2 regions of the Dietzia sp. IBK-p2-16D genome follow, and region 2 is predicted to be linked to the other one. Evidence: riboswitches for the same ligand, from Rfam matches in the RefSeq annotation. Region 2 holds a riboswitch; the other holds the start of a gene.
What was found. A riboswitch is a leader RNA that binds a small molecule or an ion and turns the genes downstream of it on or off. The one in region 2 is predicted to bind cyclic di-AMP.
Positions count from the first base shown of each region.

Region 1: it holds a riboswitch for cyclic di-AMP, as region 2 does, so the genes downstream of both, AC3DE3_RS13445 (C40 family peptidase) here and AC3DE3_RS09735 (transglycosylase family protein) in region 2, are expected to answer to the same signal.

Region 1 is NZ_JBYMTL010000006.1:113,453-122,040, forward strand. Features, by position in the region: gene trpD (anthranilate phosphoribosyltransferase) at 1-602, shown strand, start outside; gene AC3DE3_RS13435 (DEDD exonuclease domain-containing protein) at 589-2,220, opposite strand; gene AC3DE3_RS13440 (hypothetical protein) at 2,376-2,594, shown strand; cyclic di-AMP (ydaO/yuaA leader) riboswitch at 2,674-2,823, shown strand; gene AC3DE3_RS13445 (C40 family peptidase) at 2,836-3,441, shown strand; gene AC3DE3_RS13450 (NlpC/P60 family protein) at 3,615-4,784, shown strand; gene AC3DE3_RS13455 (glycosyltransferase family 4 protein) at 4,880-6,013, shown strand; gene AC3DE3_RS13460 (AMP-dependent synthetase/ligase) at 6,048-7,847, opposite strand; gene AC3DE3_RS13465 (SRPBCC family protein) at 7,987-8,448, shown strand; gene AC3DE3_RS13470 (hypothetical protein) at 8,445-8,588, shown strand, end outside.
Region 2 is NZ_JBYMTL010000003.1:370,729-379,316, forward strand. Features, by position in the region: gene AC3DE3_RS09695 (NCS2 family permease) at 1-651, opposite strand, end outside; gene AC3DE3_RS09700 (DUF2530 domain-containing protein) at 728-997, shown strand; gene AC3DE3_RS09705 (DUF3027 domain-containing protein) at 1,003-1,923, opposite strand; gene AC3DE3_RS09710 (glutaminyl-peptide cyclotransferase) at 1,981-2,877, shown strand; gene AC3DE3_RS09715 (MFS transporter) at 2,870-4,261, shown strand; gene AC3DE3_RS09720 (DUF2771 domain-containing protein) at 4,258-4,767, shown strand; gene AC3DE3_RS09725 (cold-shock protein) at 4,776-5,177, opposite strand; gene AC3DE3_RS09730 (hypothetical protein) at 5,292-5,579, shown strand; cyclic di-AMP (ydaO/yuaA leader) riboswitch at 5,761-5,919, shown strand; gene AC3DE3_RS09735 (transglycosylase family protein) at 5,931-6,557, shown strand; gene AC3DE3_RS09740 (hypothetical protein) at 6,654-6,854, opposite strand; gene AC3DE3_RS09745 (helicase-associated domain-containing protein) at 6,957-8,588, shown strand, end outside.

The sequences.
Region 1 (8,588 bases), on a different contig from region 2:
ACGAGGTCGGCGTGGCCTTCTGCTTCGCGCCCGTGTTCCATCCGGCGCTGCGTTTCGCCGCGACCCCGCGGCGTGAGATCGGGATCCCCACCGTCTTCAACATCCTCGGTCCGCTGACGAACCCCGCCGCGCCCGCGGCGAACCTCATCGGATGCGCCTTCGAGAGCCTGATGACGGTCATGGCCGAGGTGTTCGCACTGCGTGGGAAGTCGGCGCTCGTCGTTCGGGGGTCGGACGGCCTCGACGAGATCACCATGACAGGCCCCACCCGGGTGCTGCGGGTGGCCGACGGGCAGGTGGACGAGGACCGGATCGAACCCGCGGACTTCGGTATGGACACCTGCTCGATCGAGGAGCTGCGCGGTGGCGACGGTACCCACAACGCAGGGGTCGCGCGCGATCTCCTGGCGGGCGTGGAGGGCCCGGTCCGCGATGCCGTTCTGCTCAACTCCGCGGCCGCGTTGGTGGCCTTCGACGGTCTCGGGCGTGGTGACGACCTCGTGCCCGCCATGCGGGCTGCGGTGGTCCGGGCGTCGGCGGCGATCGACGACGGCGAGGCGGCGCGACTGCTCGAGAGATGGGCCGGTTTCAGCGCGAGCTGACGAGTCCCGTCCCGCGGTGCTGGGCGGCGGCGTTCTCCGCCCGATCCGCCCAGCCGGTCAGGGTGTGTGCCCCGTCCAGAGGGAACGCCCAGCACCCCTCGACCGAGACGATGCGGGTCCGGGCGGAGTCTATCCACCGGTGGACGTTCCGTATCTGGGCAGCGGTGGCCCCGGCGAACGGCCCCGGTCCGGGCTGGACGGTGGTCGCGGCGGCGCACAGGCCCCGGATGACCGGCATCGGCGCCGCACCGGTCGGTACGATCCCGGACCCGGCGAGGCGACCGTGACGCACCACCGCGACGGCCCATGTCCGACGCGGCGCCGGCTGGACGAGCACGAGTTCTGGCAGGGCGGCCGTCGCGGCGAGTTCCTGCCCCCGGGAGAGCACGCGGACGAGAGTGGCGGTCCTGTCCCTGAGCCGGGCCGCGCGTTCGAACGCTCCCTCAGCGGCGAGGACCTCAACCCGGTCGACGAGGGCACGGAGCGGACCGGAGTCCCGTCCCGCCGCCAGCGCCGCCCAGCGATCGGGCCCCGGGACCGTGCCGAACACGGTGAGGAGGTCCTCCCATGCGGCCCGGGCGTCCTCGGCTCGTCGGAAAGGCCCGACGGCAGCGGGATCGTCCGGTGACCTGACGACCTTCGGTCGGGTGGCGCGGCCGGTGGGCGGGGAGAGCCACCAGCCGCGGCGAGGACGGCGCGACCGCGTGTTGAACGGTGGTTGCAGGGAGTCGATGAGCTGCTCCTCGACGGTCCAGGCCTCGAGGAGGTGGGCGCACGCGACCGAGTCGACGGAGGCGGCCAGTCCGACCATGGTCCGCATCCGTCCACGTGAGTCCCCGCCGGAGAAGTAGGAACGGGCCCGTCTGCGGACCGCTCCGGATGAGCCGACGTACAAGGCGCCACCGGATTCGTCCCGGAACACATAGACCCCCGCTCCGTCGGTCAGTGACTCGGTCATGGCGGACCGCCGCCTGACCTCGGGGGAGAGGCGGCCGTCGTAGGCGCGCAGATCCGAGAGCGTCGAGACCCCGCAGTCGCCCACCCGCGAGATCAGTGCGTGGAGTACGTCCACCGTGGCACGGGCGTCCTGCAGGGCGCGGTGGTTGGGTTCGACCGTCGCCCCCAGGTGTGCGGCGAGAACCCCCAGCCGGTGGCCCCGCGTCTCCCCGCGGTCCAACACCCGCCTCGCGAGGGCCAGGGTGCACAGCGACGGGGGATCAGGCCACGGGTGTCCGGTCGTCATGGCTGCGGCCCGCAGGAATCCGAGGTCGAACCTGGCGTTGTGCGCCACCAGGACGGCACCGCGGGAGAACTCGAGGAAGGTCGACATCACCTCGCCGAGAGCGGGCGCGCCGACGAGATCCCCCGGGGCGATCCCGGTGAGTCTGCTGATGTGGCCGGGCAGGGTCCCGTCGATCGAGACGAACGTCGACAGCTCCGCCTGCACCTCACCGCCGCGGACGCGCACCGCACCGATCTCGGTGATCTCGTCGCTCCCGGGCCGGGTACCCGTCGTCTCCAGGTCCACCACGACGAAGGTGACGTCGGAGAGCAGTGGCTCGAGCTCGTCGAAGGCGGCCTGCACCCCGGACGGGACGAGGGAGGGGGATCGGGACATGCCGGAGACGGTAGCCCTGCGGTCCGACATCACCCTCGCGCGGCTGTCCGTGTCGTACCCGGTTCCTAGTATTCGCCGCGGAACGACCGCACGGGCCCGGATCGCGGCCCGATAACGAACGGGCAACACGCCCAGGACGGAGTGTGAGGTAGATCATGTTCACGATGGACTGCGAGCGCTGCCCAGCTCGACCCGGCGCCTGTGACGGGTGCATCATCACCGTTCTCGAATCGGCGGAACCGCAGGTGAACGGGCTTTCGGCGGAGTCGTGCGGCTATGTTCTCGACCCCGAGGTGCGTGAGGCGATCGAAGTGCTGCGTGAGGTGGGGATGGTCTCCACGGTCCGGATCGTGGGGGCCGAAGCCGCCGCGTGAGCGATGAACTGGACTTCGACGAGATGGTTTCGTAACCTTTTCGAGACCTCGGAAGTCATCGCCCGCCCGCCGGCGGGGAGCCGGGGTCACACCTAAGCGCCGCAGGGCGCGCCGGGGAACCAAGATCCACTGGGGTGAATCGCTCGAGGGCCTACAGGTCGGAGAGTGTAGGACAGACTTCCGTGTCCGAACCCGTCAGCTAACCCGGTCGGTGCCGCAGGAAGAAAGAGGAACAGTCTTCGTGGGAGCCCACAGCATCAAGACCAGCTCGACCGGCCGCCGTGTCGCCGCCGCCGGCCTGCTCGCAGCCGGAGCCGCTGTCGCCGGTTCCGGAACCGCCGCCGCCGCGCCCGTGACCGTGGACGTGCCCGTCGAGCTGCAGCTGCCCGGCGTGCCGAACCAGGTCAGCTTCGACCTCCCGGAGGGCATCGAGCTGCCGGCCGGTCTGGCACAGGCCCAGGCCGCCCCCGTCGAGTTCGCCGCGCCCGCCCCGGTGGTCTCGACCGGCCAGCGCATCCTCGACGCGGCCACCACCCGCGTCGGCTCGCCCTACGTCTGGGGCGCGACCGGCCCCAACTCGTTCGACTGCTCCGGTCTGACCTCGTGGGCCTACAAGGAGGCGGGCATCTCCATCCCGCGTACCAGCCAGGCCCAGATCGGCGGCGGGACCCAGATCTCCAAGGCCGACCTGCAGCCGGGTGACATCGTCGCCTTCTACAGTGGCGCCAGCCACGTGGGGATCTACGCCGGTAACGGCCAGGTCGTCCACGCTCCCTACTCGGGCACCTCGGTGAGCTACGCGCCGCTGGACTCGATGCCGTTCTACGGCGCGACCCGCTACTACTGAGTCGGTCGCACACACCGAACTCCCGCAGACCCCGTCGGTAACCGGTCACGAACCGGTCACCGGCGGGGTCTGGCGTCTGTAACATGCGCTCTCAGGTCCCCGATTCCACCGTAGGCGTCGGTGCGACGCCCACGCCCCGCGTGACCCCGGATCCGAAAGTTCGACGACACCAGATGACCCGCAGCCTCCGCGCGGTCGCGATCGCAGCGGCCACGGCCACCTCGTTGACGCTGGGTCTCGCCGTGGCCGGCGCACAGACCTCCGGCCCCGTCAGGTCACCGTCCACCGAGCCGGCTGCCGAGTCCATTCCTACGGGGCCGTCGTCATCCCCGCCCGACGCCACCGCCCCTGTGACCTCGGCGCCCGTCACCTCGGAGCCTCTGACCACCGGGTCGTCGCCCTCCGTGGTGTCCGACGGGGTGGACGAGGACCTCGCAGAGCTGGCACGGCTCTCCGAGGAGGCCGGAGCCCTGGGGGAGGAGCTGCACCTGGCACGTGAGGAACTGGACCGGGCCACTCGCGAACGCGACCGCCTGGAACGTGCGGCCGGGGTGGCGGCGAGCCGGTCCGCCCTCGCGGACGGAGTCGCGCAACGGGATCAGTCCACCGTCGACCAGCTCGCGACCATGCGATACCGGGGCGGGGACACCGGCGCAACCCGGGCGGCGGTACTCGCCGAGAGTCCCCGGGACCTCGTCCACAGGGTCGACGCCCTCCGTCGACTGTCCGGCGCCACCACCATCGCCCTCGACGTGTCCAGGGCGGCGTCGCGGGAAGCCGTGCGGCTCAGGGAGGACGCCACCCGGTCCGCTTCAGTGGCCCGTGACGCGGCCCGCGATGCACAGGAACGGACCGACGACCTCGCCCGGCGCTCCGAGGAGATGCGGGGACGGATGGACGAGGTACGTCGACGGGTCGATGCGCTGTCGGACGCCCAACGAGCCCGGTGGGCCGGCGGACCGGTGATGCCGGAGGGGTATGTCGCCCCGCCCGTGGACGACGTCAATTCGGCCGCGCTGCGCGTGGCGCTGTCCCGGCTCGGCGCGCCGTACTCGTGGGGGGCGACGGGCCCGTCCGAGTTCGACTGCTCGGGCCTCATGGTCTGGGCGTATGCCCGGGAGGGCAAGACGCTTCCCCGGTCGAGTCAGGCGCAGGCGGTCGCCGGCGCCCCGGTGGCGATGGCCGACATCCGGCCGGGTGACCTCGTCATCTACTTCCCCGGGGCCACCCATGTCGGTATGTACGCCGGCGACGGGCTGGTCCTGCACGCCCCGACCTACGGCGTCCCGGTCCGGCTCGAGAGGGCCGACGCGATGCCGATCCACGGAATCCGCCGCTACTGACCGCGGCGGGCCCGTCGACCACCCTCCGGCCGTGGGGTGCCGGGTGCGCCGGTCGGGGCGATGCCGGCGGGGGCTCTGTGGCAGGCTCGGAGCCGATGACCAAGACGCTGCTGATCACCAACGACTACCCGCCGCGCCCGGGCGGGATCCAGTCGTATCTGGAGACGTATCTGAGCCACCTGGACCCGACCGAGGTCGCGGTCCTCGCCTCGACGTTCCGTGGCGTGGAGTCGCAGGAGTACGACGCCTCGAGGCCCTACCTGGTGGAGAGGGTGCCCACCGAGATGCTGCTCCCGACGCCCGACCTCGCGTCGCGCGCACGGAGGCTCGCCTCGGACTTCGGCGCGACCACGATCTGGTTCGGGGCGGCCGCCCCCCTCGCGGCGATGGCGCCGGTACTGCGAGAGGGGTCGGTGGACCGCATCATCGCGAGCACCCACGGTCACGAGGTGGGGTGGTCCATGCTCCCGGGTTCGCGCCAGGTGCTCCGATTGATCGGGGAGTCCACCGACGCGGTGACCTACGTCAGCGACTACACGCGCAGGCGGTTCGCGGCCGCGTTCGGTCCCCGTGCTCGTCTGGTGCACCAACCGGGCGGGGTGGACACGGAGAAGTTCCGACCGGATCCGGCCCGGCGCAGGGCGATCCGCGATCGCTACGGGCTCGCGGACCGCGAGGTGATCGTGTGTCTGTCGCGCCTCGTGCCGAGGAAGGGACAGGACATGCTCATCCGTGCGATGCCGGAGATCGCCAGGCGGGTGCCCGGGGCGGTCCTCGTCGTCGTCGGCGGGGGACCCTACCGGCGCACGCTGGAGGGACTTGCGCGCCGCCTCGGCGTGACCGATCGGGTCATCTTCACCGGGCGCGTCCCGGCTGACGAGATCGTCGACCACCACCGGATGGCAGACGTCTTCGCCATGCCGTGCAGAACCCGCGGGGGCGGGTTGGACGTCGAGGGACTGGGAATCGTCTACCTGGAGGCGTCCGCGTGCGGGGTGCCGGTCGTGGCCGGCCGGAGCGGGGGCGCGCCGGAGACGGTCCGCGATGGTCGGACCGGACTCGTGGTGGACGGGACCTCGCAGGGCGAGGTCGCCGACGCGGTCGCCGGGCTGCTCGAGGACCGGCCCAGGTCGTCGGCCATGGGCGTGCGCGGCCGGACCTGGGTCCTGGAGAACTGGCGCTGGGAGGACTTGGCGGAAGACATGGAACGCGTGCTCTCGGGGGAGTGACCCGCGAGAGCACGCGTTCCGCGGCGCCGTCGGATCAGGCGTAGAGCGACTCGATCTGCTGGGCGTACTTCTGGTGCACCACGTTGCGCTTGACCTTCAGCGAGGCGGTGAGCTCACCGGTCTCCTCGGTGAACTGGTCCGGCAGCACGTGGTACTTCTTGATCGACTCGGAGTGCGAGACGCTCCGGTTGGCGCGCGCCAGGGCCTGGTCGAGGTGCTCGATCATGTCGGCGTCCTTCAACAGCTCGTACAGCGAGCCGGACTTGTCGTGGTGGGTCTTCCACCGGTCGACCGCCTCCGGGTCGAGGGTCAGCAGCGCCGCGATGAACGGCTTGCCGTCGCCTACGCACACCGCCTCGGCCACGAGGGGGTCCGCGCGCAGCGCGTCCTCGAGTTGGTTGGGTGCCACGTTCTTGCCGCCGGCCGTGACGATGATCTCCTTCTTCCGGCCGGTGATCGACAGGTAGCCGTCCTCGTCCAGCGAACCGAGGTCGCCGGTGCGGAACCACCCGTCGGTGAAGGACTCGGAGGTCGCCTTCTCGTTCTGCCAGTAGCCGGAGGCCACGACGGGTCCGCTGACCTCGACCTCGCCGTCCTGTGCGATGCGGACCGCGCAGCCGGGCAGCGGCTGACCGACGCTGCCGATCCGCATCCGACCCGGGGTGTTGACCGTGATGGCGGCACAGGTCTCGGTCAGGCCGTAGCCCTCGAAGATGTTGACCCCGATGCCGTCGAAGAAGTGGGTCAGACGCTCACCCAGGGCCGCTCCGCCGGAGATCGCGACCTCACAGCGCCCACCGAGGGCGTTGACGAGCTTGGCGTAGACGAGCTTCGAGAAGATGGCGTGGCGCAGCTTGAGGAGCGGGCCCACACGGCCCTCGCTCCGATTGGCCTTGGAGTACGCGACGGCCGTGTCGGCGGCCTTGTCGAACATCCACGCCTTGACCGCGCCGCCGTCCTGAGCCGTGGCCTGGGCCTTGTTGAAGACCTTCTGGAAGACGCGGGGCACGGCCAGGATGTAGTGCGGCTTCATCTCGCCGAACGTCTCGACCAGATTGGTCAGGTCGGCGGAGTGCGCGATGGTCACACCGGCGTGGAAGCCGGCGTACGTGATGGCGCGGGCCAGCACGTGGGCCAGGGGCAGGAACATCACCGAGGTGGCGTCGTCGCGGAGGATCCCCCTGAATGGCGTCTCGAGGACGGCCAGCGTCTCGGACATGAAGTTGCGGTGGCTGAGCATGACGCCCTTGGGACGTCCCGTGGTGCCCGAGGTGTAGATCAACGTCGCGGGCGAGTCGGCACGCACCGAGGCGCGGCGGGCGCCGAGCACCGAGGCGTCGACCGACGACCCCGCGGACGCGAGGGCCTCCAGGGCCGGGGTGTCACCCTCGATCACCAGGACGTCGGCGACCTCGAGGCCCTCCACGCCCTCCCGGGCGGTGGCCGCGTGGGTGTCGTTCTCGACGATGATCAACCGCGCCGCGGAATCCTCCATGATCCAGCGGATCTGGTCGGCGCTCGAGCTGTCGTACACCGGGACCGTGACCGCGCCGACCGCCCAGATCGCGAAGTCGATGACGTTCCACTCGTACCGGGTCGAGCTCAGCAGGGCGACCCGGTCGCCCGCCTCGACACCGCGCGCCACCAGGCCGCGGGCGATCGTGCGGACCTCCTCGGCGAACTCGAGGTTGGTGACGTCCGTCCACCGACCGTCGACCGGCTTCTGGAAAGCCACGTTCTCCGGGGTCCGTTCTGCCCGGTCGTATGCCGACTGAACGCAGGACCAGTCATCAGGGACGGTGAAGTTGGCGGGTACCGCGACGTATTCGCGCAAAGGGTCCTCCCGGTAAAGCCGTTCAGTGTATGTCGGTGACCACACACTATCGCCGGTGTCGACCGTCGGTCACGTCGCCTGCCCTCCGGGCACGGAGGGTGGGGCGCATCGCGGGGCCCGATGTGTGAAGCTTGGGGGTATGAGCGAGCACGATGGCGCCCCCGAGGTCTGGCCGACCAGAGACTCCACAGTGGTCGACGCGCCGGTTGAGGACGTCATGACCGTGATCTCCGACTTCGCGGCGTACCCCGAATGGTCCGCGTCGATCCGGGCCGCCGAGGTGCTGTCGTCCGGTCAGGACGGTCGCCCGGACCGGGTGCGGTTCCAGCTCGAGGCGGGCGCGATCACCGACGAGTACGTCCTCGTCTACTCGTGGTCGGCGGACGACAGGGGACTGGAGTGGCGCCTGGAGAGCTCGGCGCTGCAGAAGGCCCAGCGGGGTTGCTACCGCCTCGAACCCGTCGAGGGCGGCACACGGGTGGACTACGAGCTCGAGATCGAGCTCACGGTCCCGGTGATCGGGAGCCTGCGCAGCCGTGCCCAGCGGCGGATCCTCGGGGATGCGTTGAGTGAACTCAAGCGCCGGGCGGAATCGCTGTGAGCAGGACCAGGGTCGTCGTCGTGCTCGGGGGTGACCCCGGGGACCGCGCGCGCGTCACCGCCGATGAGCTCGCGGACGGGGAACTCACGGCGCTGGTACTGACCGGCCATCCCGACGCCGTCGATCCCCGTCTCGACGTC
Region 2 (8,588 bases):
CTGGCGTGCGACGAGGATTCCGCAGAGCAGGAGGCCGAAGACGAAGACGAAGGTGGGCCACGAGGCGATGGAACCGTTGATGCCGAGGCCCACCGGGACGGTGGTGCCGGCCGCGTCGGGGAGTCGGCGCACGAACCCGGAGTCGACGACGCCGACCATGGCGATGAACAGACCGATGCCGACGGCGATGGCCGCCTTGAGCTCGGGGGGCACCGCATTGAACACGGCGGTACGGAACCCGGTCACCGCCAGGATCACGATGATGATGCCCTCGATCACCACCAGTCCCATGGCCTCGGCCCAGGTCACCTGCTGTGCGATGGTGACGGCGACGAGCGAGTTGATCCCCAGCCCGGTGGCGAATGCGAACGGGTACCGCGCGATCGCGCCGAACGCGATGGTCATGACGCCTGCGGTGAAGGCGGTGACGGCGGCGATCTCGACGATCGAGAGCTGGTTGCCCTCGACGTCGGTGCCGGAACCGAGGATCAGCGGGTTGAGGATGATGATGTAGGCCATCGCGAAGAAGCTGACGAGCCCGCCGCGGACCTCGCGGGACACCGTCGAGCCGCGCTCGCTGATCTTGAAGTAGCGATCGAGCGCCCCGACCTTCGTGGGGGGCTGCGACGGGGCCCCGGTGCTCTGCGACATCTGGTGACCTTCCTGAGCTGTGGGTGAGGAACCGTCATAGAGTAACCGTCCCGCCGCCTGCGGTAGCGTCGCGGTCATGACGGACGAGCCGACAGACCCGCGGGTGCCGAGGATCCCCGCCTATCTGTTGGACCCGAGGCCCGTCGTGATCATCGGGACGTTGGCGTGGACACTGGCCCTCCTGGCGCACATGCTCATGGACGAGGTCGACATGCGCTCGGTCATCCTGGGCGCGGTCGGCGTCGGCGTCGGCGCTGTCGGCACGATCGTCTACGCCCTGCAGCGCCGGGCTGTCCTCCGCGGCAGTGCGGGCGCCCAGCAGGGACTGGACTACGACCTGGACTGAGCGGGTCAGACCCCGCTCGGGGGCTCCGGGTCCGCTCCCCTGTCCGGGGTCTCCGGGGCGGGTGCCGTCTCCTCGGCCGTCTCGCCGGCCGGCGCCGCACCTGCGGTCCGGTCGTCGGCGGTCGCGGCCCGGGCGCGTGCGGTCGCGGCGAGCTGCTGCGGCAGGACCACCACGTCGACGGCGGCGTCGTCGTAGGCCTCGGCGACGGCCGGCCCGGTGTCCCTGGGGATCTCGACCTCGCTGTGGGCTCCGCAGCCGTACCCGAGGTGGACGACCTGACCGTCGGCGGAGAACTCGTTGGCGCAGACCCCGAACATCGCGCCCAGGGACCCGGCCACCGGCACCAGGAACCCGCAGGACCCGCAGTGGTGCTTGGCGGCGCGGGCGATCTCGGCATCGGGTCCGCGCTCGGCCGACCAGCGGTCGGCGGCGGTGGCCCGCCCCTCCCGGCTCAGGTGCCGGGGGCGGCCGAGGCCGATCGGCCCCGCGAGGTCGTCCAGCTCGTCGTCGCCGGACAGCGCGTAGCCGGGGACGAGTCGATCGTCGTCCTCGGGGGGCGGGAGCAGGTCGCCGGCACCGAGGTCACCGGGCCGGATGCGCCGATCCCACGGCACCCACTCGGGGGCGACCAGCGCATCCGCACCCGGAAGGAGCGCGATCTCGTCGACGGTCAGGTCGCCGCCGGGTACGAGCGCGAGGACGCAGGCCCAGTACCACCCGCGGTACCCGGGGAGCTCGGAGACGAACCGATGCGTGGTGGTGAAGTCCGCCTCGACGGTGCTGCCGAGGTGCTCCCCCACTCCCGCGGCGGCGAACTCCTCGACCGCCCGACGTGCCACGTCAACGCCGGAGGCCAGCCGCTCACGCAGCGCGTCGTCGAAATCCGACCCCTGATCCGTGCCTACCTCGGTGTTCACCCCTCCCATTATGCGCAACTCCGCGTGGAGGTCACGGTCCGGCCCGTCGTGCGGCATCCTTGGGACATGCGCAGCGCCCTCGGCCCGGTCGGCCCCCTCGTCGTCTCCCTGAGCCTCCTCGCCGCTCTCACGGCGTGTTCCGCGGGAGACGGCGACGCCCCGCCCGCCACCACCACCGCCGGCACCGCGCTGGCCTCGTCGAGCATCCCCGCCGGCTCGGTCGCCGGCGGTTCGTCGAGCCGGGGGGTGCCCGTCGGTCCGTCGGACCCGCAACCCGCGCGCGGCTCGGTCGAGGTCGTGCGCACCCTGGCGCACGACCCGTCACTGTTCACCCAGGGCCTCCAGGTGGTGGGCGACGAGATCTACGAGTCGACGGGGCGGGTCGGCGCCTCCCTCGTCGAACGGCGCCCGCTCGAGGGCGGCGACCCCGCGGCGTCGGTGGACATGGCGCCGGACGAGTTCGGCGAGGGGCTCGCCGTCACCGGCGACACGCTGTGGACCCTGACGTGGCAGAACCGCGTCGCCCACAACCGCGACCCGCGGACCCTCGAAGTCCGGTCGGAGGTGCCCTACGAGGGTGAGGGCTGGGGCTTGTGCTTCGACGGCACCTCCCTGGTGATGAGCGACGGTTCCGACACCCTCACCTTCCGTGACCCCGTGACCTTCGAGCCGACCGGACGCGTGCAGGTGACCTCGGGGGGCGCGCCGGTCACCCGTCTCAACGAACTGGAATGCGCGGACGGTTCGGTCCTGGCGAACGTGTGGATGACCGACGAACTCGTGCGGATCGACCCCGCCACGGGGCACGTCACCGCGATCTACGACGCCGGGCGGCTCGAGCAGCCGCGCCCCGCGGACCCCGACGCGGTCCTCAACGGCATCGCGGCACTGCCGGACTCCGAGAACGTCCTGCTCACCGGCAAGCTGTGGCCCAACCTGTACGAGGTGCGCCTCGTTGGCTGATCGCCCCACCGGACCCGCGCGCCGCGCCCTCTCGTCCGCAGGGCGGGGCGTTCGCCGGGTCTTCCACGCCGACGGCGCGGGCCGGTCCGGGCTGGCTCCCCTCAGCTACGTCACGGTCGCGAACTTCGCGTGTGACGCCATCCTCGCGGTGGCCCTGGCCAACACCCTCTTCTTCTCCGCGGCGACCGCGGAGTCCCGGGCCAACGTGGCCCTGTACCTCCTGGTCACGGTGGCCCCGTTCGCACTGGTCGCTCCGGTCATCGGCCCCGCCCTGGACCGCCTGCGCAGCGGCCGCAGGTTGACCGTCTCGCTGACGTTCACCCTGCGCGCGGTGCTCGCCGTCATCCTCGCGCTCAACTTCGACTCGTGGCTCCTCTACCCGCTGGCCCTGGGCATGCTGGTGCTGTCCAAGACGTTCGGCGTCGTCAAGGCGTCCATCACCCCGCACGTGTTGCCCCCGGCTCTGGACCTGGTCCGCACCAATTCCCGTCTCACCGTCCTCGGGCACGTCGGCGGCAGTCTGGTCGCGGGGGCGGCGGCCGGCGCGGTGGCGTGGCTGTGGGACTCGAACGCCGCGCTGTGGTTGCTCGCCGCGGTCGCGCTCGTCGCGGCCTACGTCGCGATGACCATTCCGGCGCACGCCGAGGCGTCGGAGGGCGAGGAGTCCGCCACCCTGCGGATGGAGCGGGGCCGATCACTGGCCAGCGGCCTCAAGGCCGTGCTCACCCGGCCGCTTGGCAGAAACGTCTTGGCGAACCTGTGGGCGGTGTCGCTCGTGCGATTCATGACCGGTTTCCTCACCCTGTTCCTCGCGTTCGTCGCCAAGGCCCAGGAGGGCGCCTCCGCGGTCGAGCAGGCGGGCCTCCTGGCGATCGCGGGCGCAGCCGGTGGGCTGGGCACCTTCGCGGGCAACGCCGTGGGGGCTCGGCTCACCCTGGGACGGCCCGAGCGGATCACCGGCATCGCGGGCGGAGCAGCCCTGGCGGCCGCCGTCGTCGCCGCCTTCCTCGGGACCATCTGGGCCGCTGCGGTCCTCGCCCTCGTCGCGGCGGTGTGCAGTGCCCTGGGCAAGGTGGCCCTCGACGCGTCCCTCCAGACCGACATCCCGGACGCCGCGCGGTCGTCCGCGTTCGGGCGGTCCGAGACCGCACTGCAACTGGCGTGGGTCCTGGGCGGTGCGCTGGGCGTGTTGTTACCGCCGGACTTCACCGTCGGGTTCTCGGTGATCGCCGTGGTCGGGGCCCTGATGTTCACCCAGTCCCAACTGACCGGCCGTGGGTCCACCCTCGTCCCCGGCCTCGGCGGCAACCGACCGCGCTTCCCGGGCCCGCCCCGTGACCCGGGTGTGGCCGACACCCGACCCCTCGGCAGAATGGAGGGGTGAGTTCCCGCAACGAGACCCCGTCGACCGGCTCCCGTGTCCGTCCCGTCACCTGGGTGATCGCGGCGTGGATGATCATCATGATCGCCGCGATCGTCGGTGCGTGGCAGGGCTCCGAGTCCAGGTACGGCAAGCTTCCGGAGGTCACCGTCGCCAGTGACCGCTCCCAGGTGACGGTACTGCCGTTCGCCGCGACCGACCTGGACGGCAACACCTTCACCAACCCGGTGGGCGACTTCCGGGTACAGGATGAACACACCCTCACGGTCCGGCTGCCGGGAGAACTGCAGGACTCGACGATCGACGTCTACGAGGTCCGCGCCGGCGGCACCCGCGAGTACACGGTCGAGGCGGGCGGGCCCGCGCAGCTACTCGTACCCGTGACCACCCCGGACGAGGGCCGCCTCGAGGGCCTGGCCCTCCGTTCGGTGGCGCTCGTCTACGCCGGGGACGGCTCGGAGACGATCCTCAACGGCGAGTGGTCGGTGAGCTTCACCTACGACGACTGATCCGTGGATCAGCTGTCCAGTTCACGGGCCACCGCCCGCAGCACCGAGGCGACCCGGCCCGAGACCTTGGCGTCGGGTCGGTGACCGCGGCGCAACTCGGGCTGGACGGTCGACTCGAGGACCTTGATCATGTCCTCGACCATCCCGTGCAGCTCGTCCGCCGAGCGTCGGGGGCCACTTCTCGGGGCACGCTCCTCGGCGACGGTCGGCTCGTCGTGGACCACCACGCGCAGCGCCTGGGGGCCGCGGCGGCCGGAGACCATGTCGAACTCCACGCGCTGCCGCGGACGCAGCGTCTCCACTCCCGCGGGAAGTGCGTCGGAGCGCACATAGACGTCCTCGCCGCCCTCCTGGGACAGGAAGCCGAAGCCCTTCTCCGCGTCGTACCACTTGACCTTGCCGCTGGGCACCGCGAACCACCTCCCGGCCGAGCGCGCGAACGCGACCGGCCACCTCGATTGACACCCCGAGACTACCCTCGTGCGCGTTGGTGCCCACCGCGAGGCGAACGGTAACCTCCCGGTGTGACCTCCGACGATCGACGCCCCGCCGGCGACCCCTGGACACCCGACACCGCGGCGCCCGCCCGGGCACACGACGCCCCGACCCCGCGACGTCGGGGCCTGTTCGTGACGGCGCTCGTCATCTTCGCGATCGGGGTGGCGTTCACGGTCGCGGCCGCACTCACCCCGTTCGTGCTCGGGCGTGACGCCCCCACGGTCCTCTATCTCGGCGCGATGCTGTTCACCCCGGTCGGGTTCCTGCTGGGACTGCTGTACGCCATCCTGGGCTCGCGCCCGCCCAAGGTGTGACCAAGCGCACCCGCACTCGAACCTCCCAGGTAACGAGCGGATAACGACGTAGCGATCCGGCCTGTACCACCCCAGTTTATTTCAGAATGGTGACGATCAGGCATCGGACCGCTACAGTTCCGTAGCAGACTCGTCAGCGAGTCGGCATCGGACGACCTTTCCGAACCCCGCCCAGCGGCCGATGCGACTGTGACCATTGACCCGGGCGGGGACGGGGGACCCGACAGGGCCCACCACGGGCCCGACGACCGACGGTCGTCTTGGGGTGAAGCCGCCGCCGGCGGCCGGACGCACTCGTCCGAACCCGACAGCTCACCCCGTAGGCACAGAGTGAAAAGGACTGACGCGTACATGACCTCTTACACCGGACGCCACCGTGCTGCCACCACCTCCTCCGCGCCCAAGAACGCCGTGAAGGTCGTGCTCGCGGGAACCGCATTCTCCGCCGCCGGCCTGGCCCTCGCGCCGGCCGCCAACGCCGCCCCCGACTCCGACTGGGACCGCCTGGCCCAGTGTGAGGCGGGCGGCAACTGGGCCATCAACACCGGCAACGGTTACCAGGGCGGCCTGCAGTTCTCGCCGAGCACCTGGGCCGCCTACGGTGGCACCCAGTACGCCCCGACGGCCAACCAGGCCACGCGTGAGCAGCAGATCGCGATCGCCGAGAAGACCCTGGCCGGTCAGGGCTGGGGCGCCTGGCCCGCCTGCTCGGCCAAGCTGGGCCTGAACTCCGCGCCGACCCCGCGCAACCTGTCCAACCCGGCTCCCGCGCCCGCGCCCGCACCGGCCGCGCCCGCCGCCCCCGCGCAGGTCACCGCCGCCGAGCACGTCGCGACGCTGTCCGCCTTCGCCGAGGGTCGGGGCGTCGTCCTGCCGATCGCCGACACCTACGAGGCCAACCGCGACGCCGTCGACGCCGCCTACGCCGGCAACAAGGCTCTGGTGGACGGCTTCGTCGCCACCTACCTGGCCAACTGACGCGGCACCCGATCTCCCGGTCCGCCGGACCACGGGAAAGGGCCGCCACCCCCTACGGGGAGTGGCGGCCCTTTCTGGTGTGTGCGTGCGCCGTGCTCAGCGGGAACGGACGGTCCTGTTGACCACCGTCTCGGGGTGGAGGTACCCCAGCCGTTCCTGCGGCAGCGGGAAGGTCTCCTGCCCGAAGGGGGACAGGCCTCCCGCGACCAGCGCGGCGAGTTCGGTCACCGGGTGCTCGCCGAACGAGGCGTCGGGCCATCCCGGGTTGTCATAGGTCAGATTCTTCTTGGCAGCCACGTGGTCAGTGTCTCACCTCCGGCGCCTCCCGTCAGCAACTGGGTCGGATACGACCCGCACGGCCGTCACGGTCCGCGTGACCTCACTAGGCTGGGACGGATCATGCCGAGTTCCCGTGCCACCTCCCGCCGTGCCACCTCCCGCAGTGCTGGCTCCCCCGGTGCCGCCGGCGTCGAACCGGACTTCCCCGCCTGGCTGGCCGGGCTGTCCGATGACGAGCTCGTGCGCGTGTGTGAGGCGCGCCCGGACGTGGCCACCCCTCCCCCGGCCGCGCTCGACGTGCTCGCGTCCAGGTTGCGGTTGCCGGCGTCCACCGCCCGCGCGCTGGGCACGCTGACGTGGCCGGAACTGGTGGTCCTGGCCACCGCCGCCGCGGTGGGTGCCGATTCCGGGGCGGTTCCGCTGGGTGCGGTGTCGGGCCGGTTGGGTGTTGACGACGACGAGCCCGTCTTCCACTCCGCCGTCGCCCGTCTCCGTGAGCTCACCCTGCTCTGGGGCGGGGAGGGCCACGTCCGGATGGTGCCCGTCACCGCGGCGGCCGTCCGGTCGGCCCCGGTGGTGGCGCCACACCCCGGCGAGCCGGTCGGCGCTGACCTCGACGCGGCCTGGACCGGCCTGTCCGGCCCCGCCGTCGGGGTGCTCGAGGCGATCGCCCGCGGTCGCACCCCCGTCGGTGCGCTCGGTGCCGGGGCGTCGGAACCGGTCCGCGCCGCCGCGACCGAGCTGGCCGGCGTGGGACTCGCAGAGGTGACCGGTGGCGACGACGGCGAGGTGGTCGTCCCCCGCGCCCACGCACTCGACCGGGCCCGCCACGGAGCGCGGGACGAGGGGTCGTCGCTGCTCCACGCACCGAAGTGGGCCGCTCCGGGGGGCGGGTCCGGCGCGGACGCCGCGGGCCGGATCGATGCCTCCGGAGGCGTGGCGGCCCTCGAACTGCTCCACCGCTGCGACTCGGTGCTCGCGGCACTGTCGACCGCCCCGGCCGCCACGCTCAAGGCCGGTGGTGTGGGGGTGCGCGAACTGCGGCGGGTGGCCCGGGCCGCCGGCCTCGGCGAGGGCGAGCTGCCCCTGCTGCTCGAGGTTCTCGCGGCCGCCGACCTCATCGCGGTCGGGGACACCGAGGTCGGGGACGTGGACTACGACTCGGTGTGGGCCCCCACCGACGCCTCCGACGTCTGGTCGGCCCGTGAACCCGCACGCCGGTGGGCCGAGCTCGTCCTGGCGTGGTGGTCGATGCCGCGCACGCCGTGGCGCGTCGGGGCCGAGCTCGAGGGCGGCGGCACCCTGCCCGCCCTGGGAGAGCCCGTCGGCCCGCCCGGACCGACCGAACGGGGACGGGTCCTGACGGCGCTGGCCGCGCTCGACCCCGCAGCCGCCCCCCACGACACACTGCTGGCGGAGGTGGTGCGCTGGTCCTCGCCGGTGTGGTTCTCGCGCGCGGGGTCCCGGCCGGTGGAGGAGACCGTGGCGGAGGCGCGACGGATGGGGCTCGTCGTCGCCACCACCGCCACCAGCGCCGCACGTGCCCTCGTCGACGACCCCGCCCCGGGCGTCGAGGACCTCGAACCGGTCCTCACCGCCGCCCTGCCCGACCCCGTCTCGGAGGTGATCGTCCAGGCCGACCTGACGATCCTCGCCCCCGGGCCGCTCGTGCCGGAGCTGGCGGCCGAGTTCGCCCTCCTCGCCGACGTCGAGTCGGCGGGCGCGGCCACCACCTTCCGGGTCACCGAGACC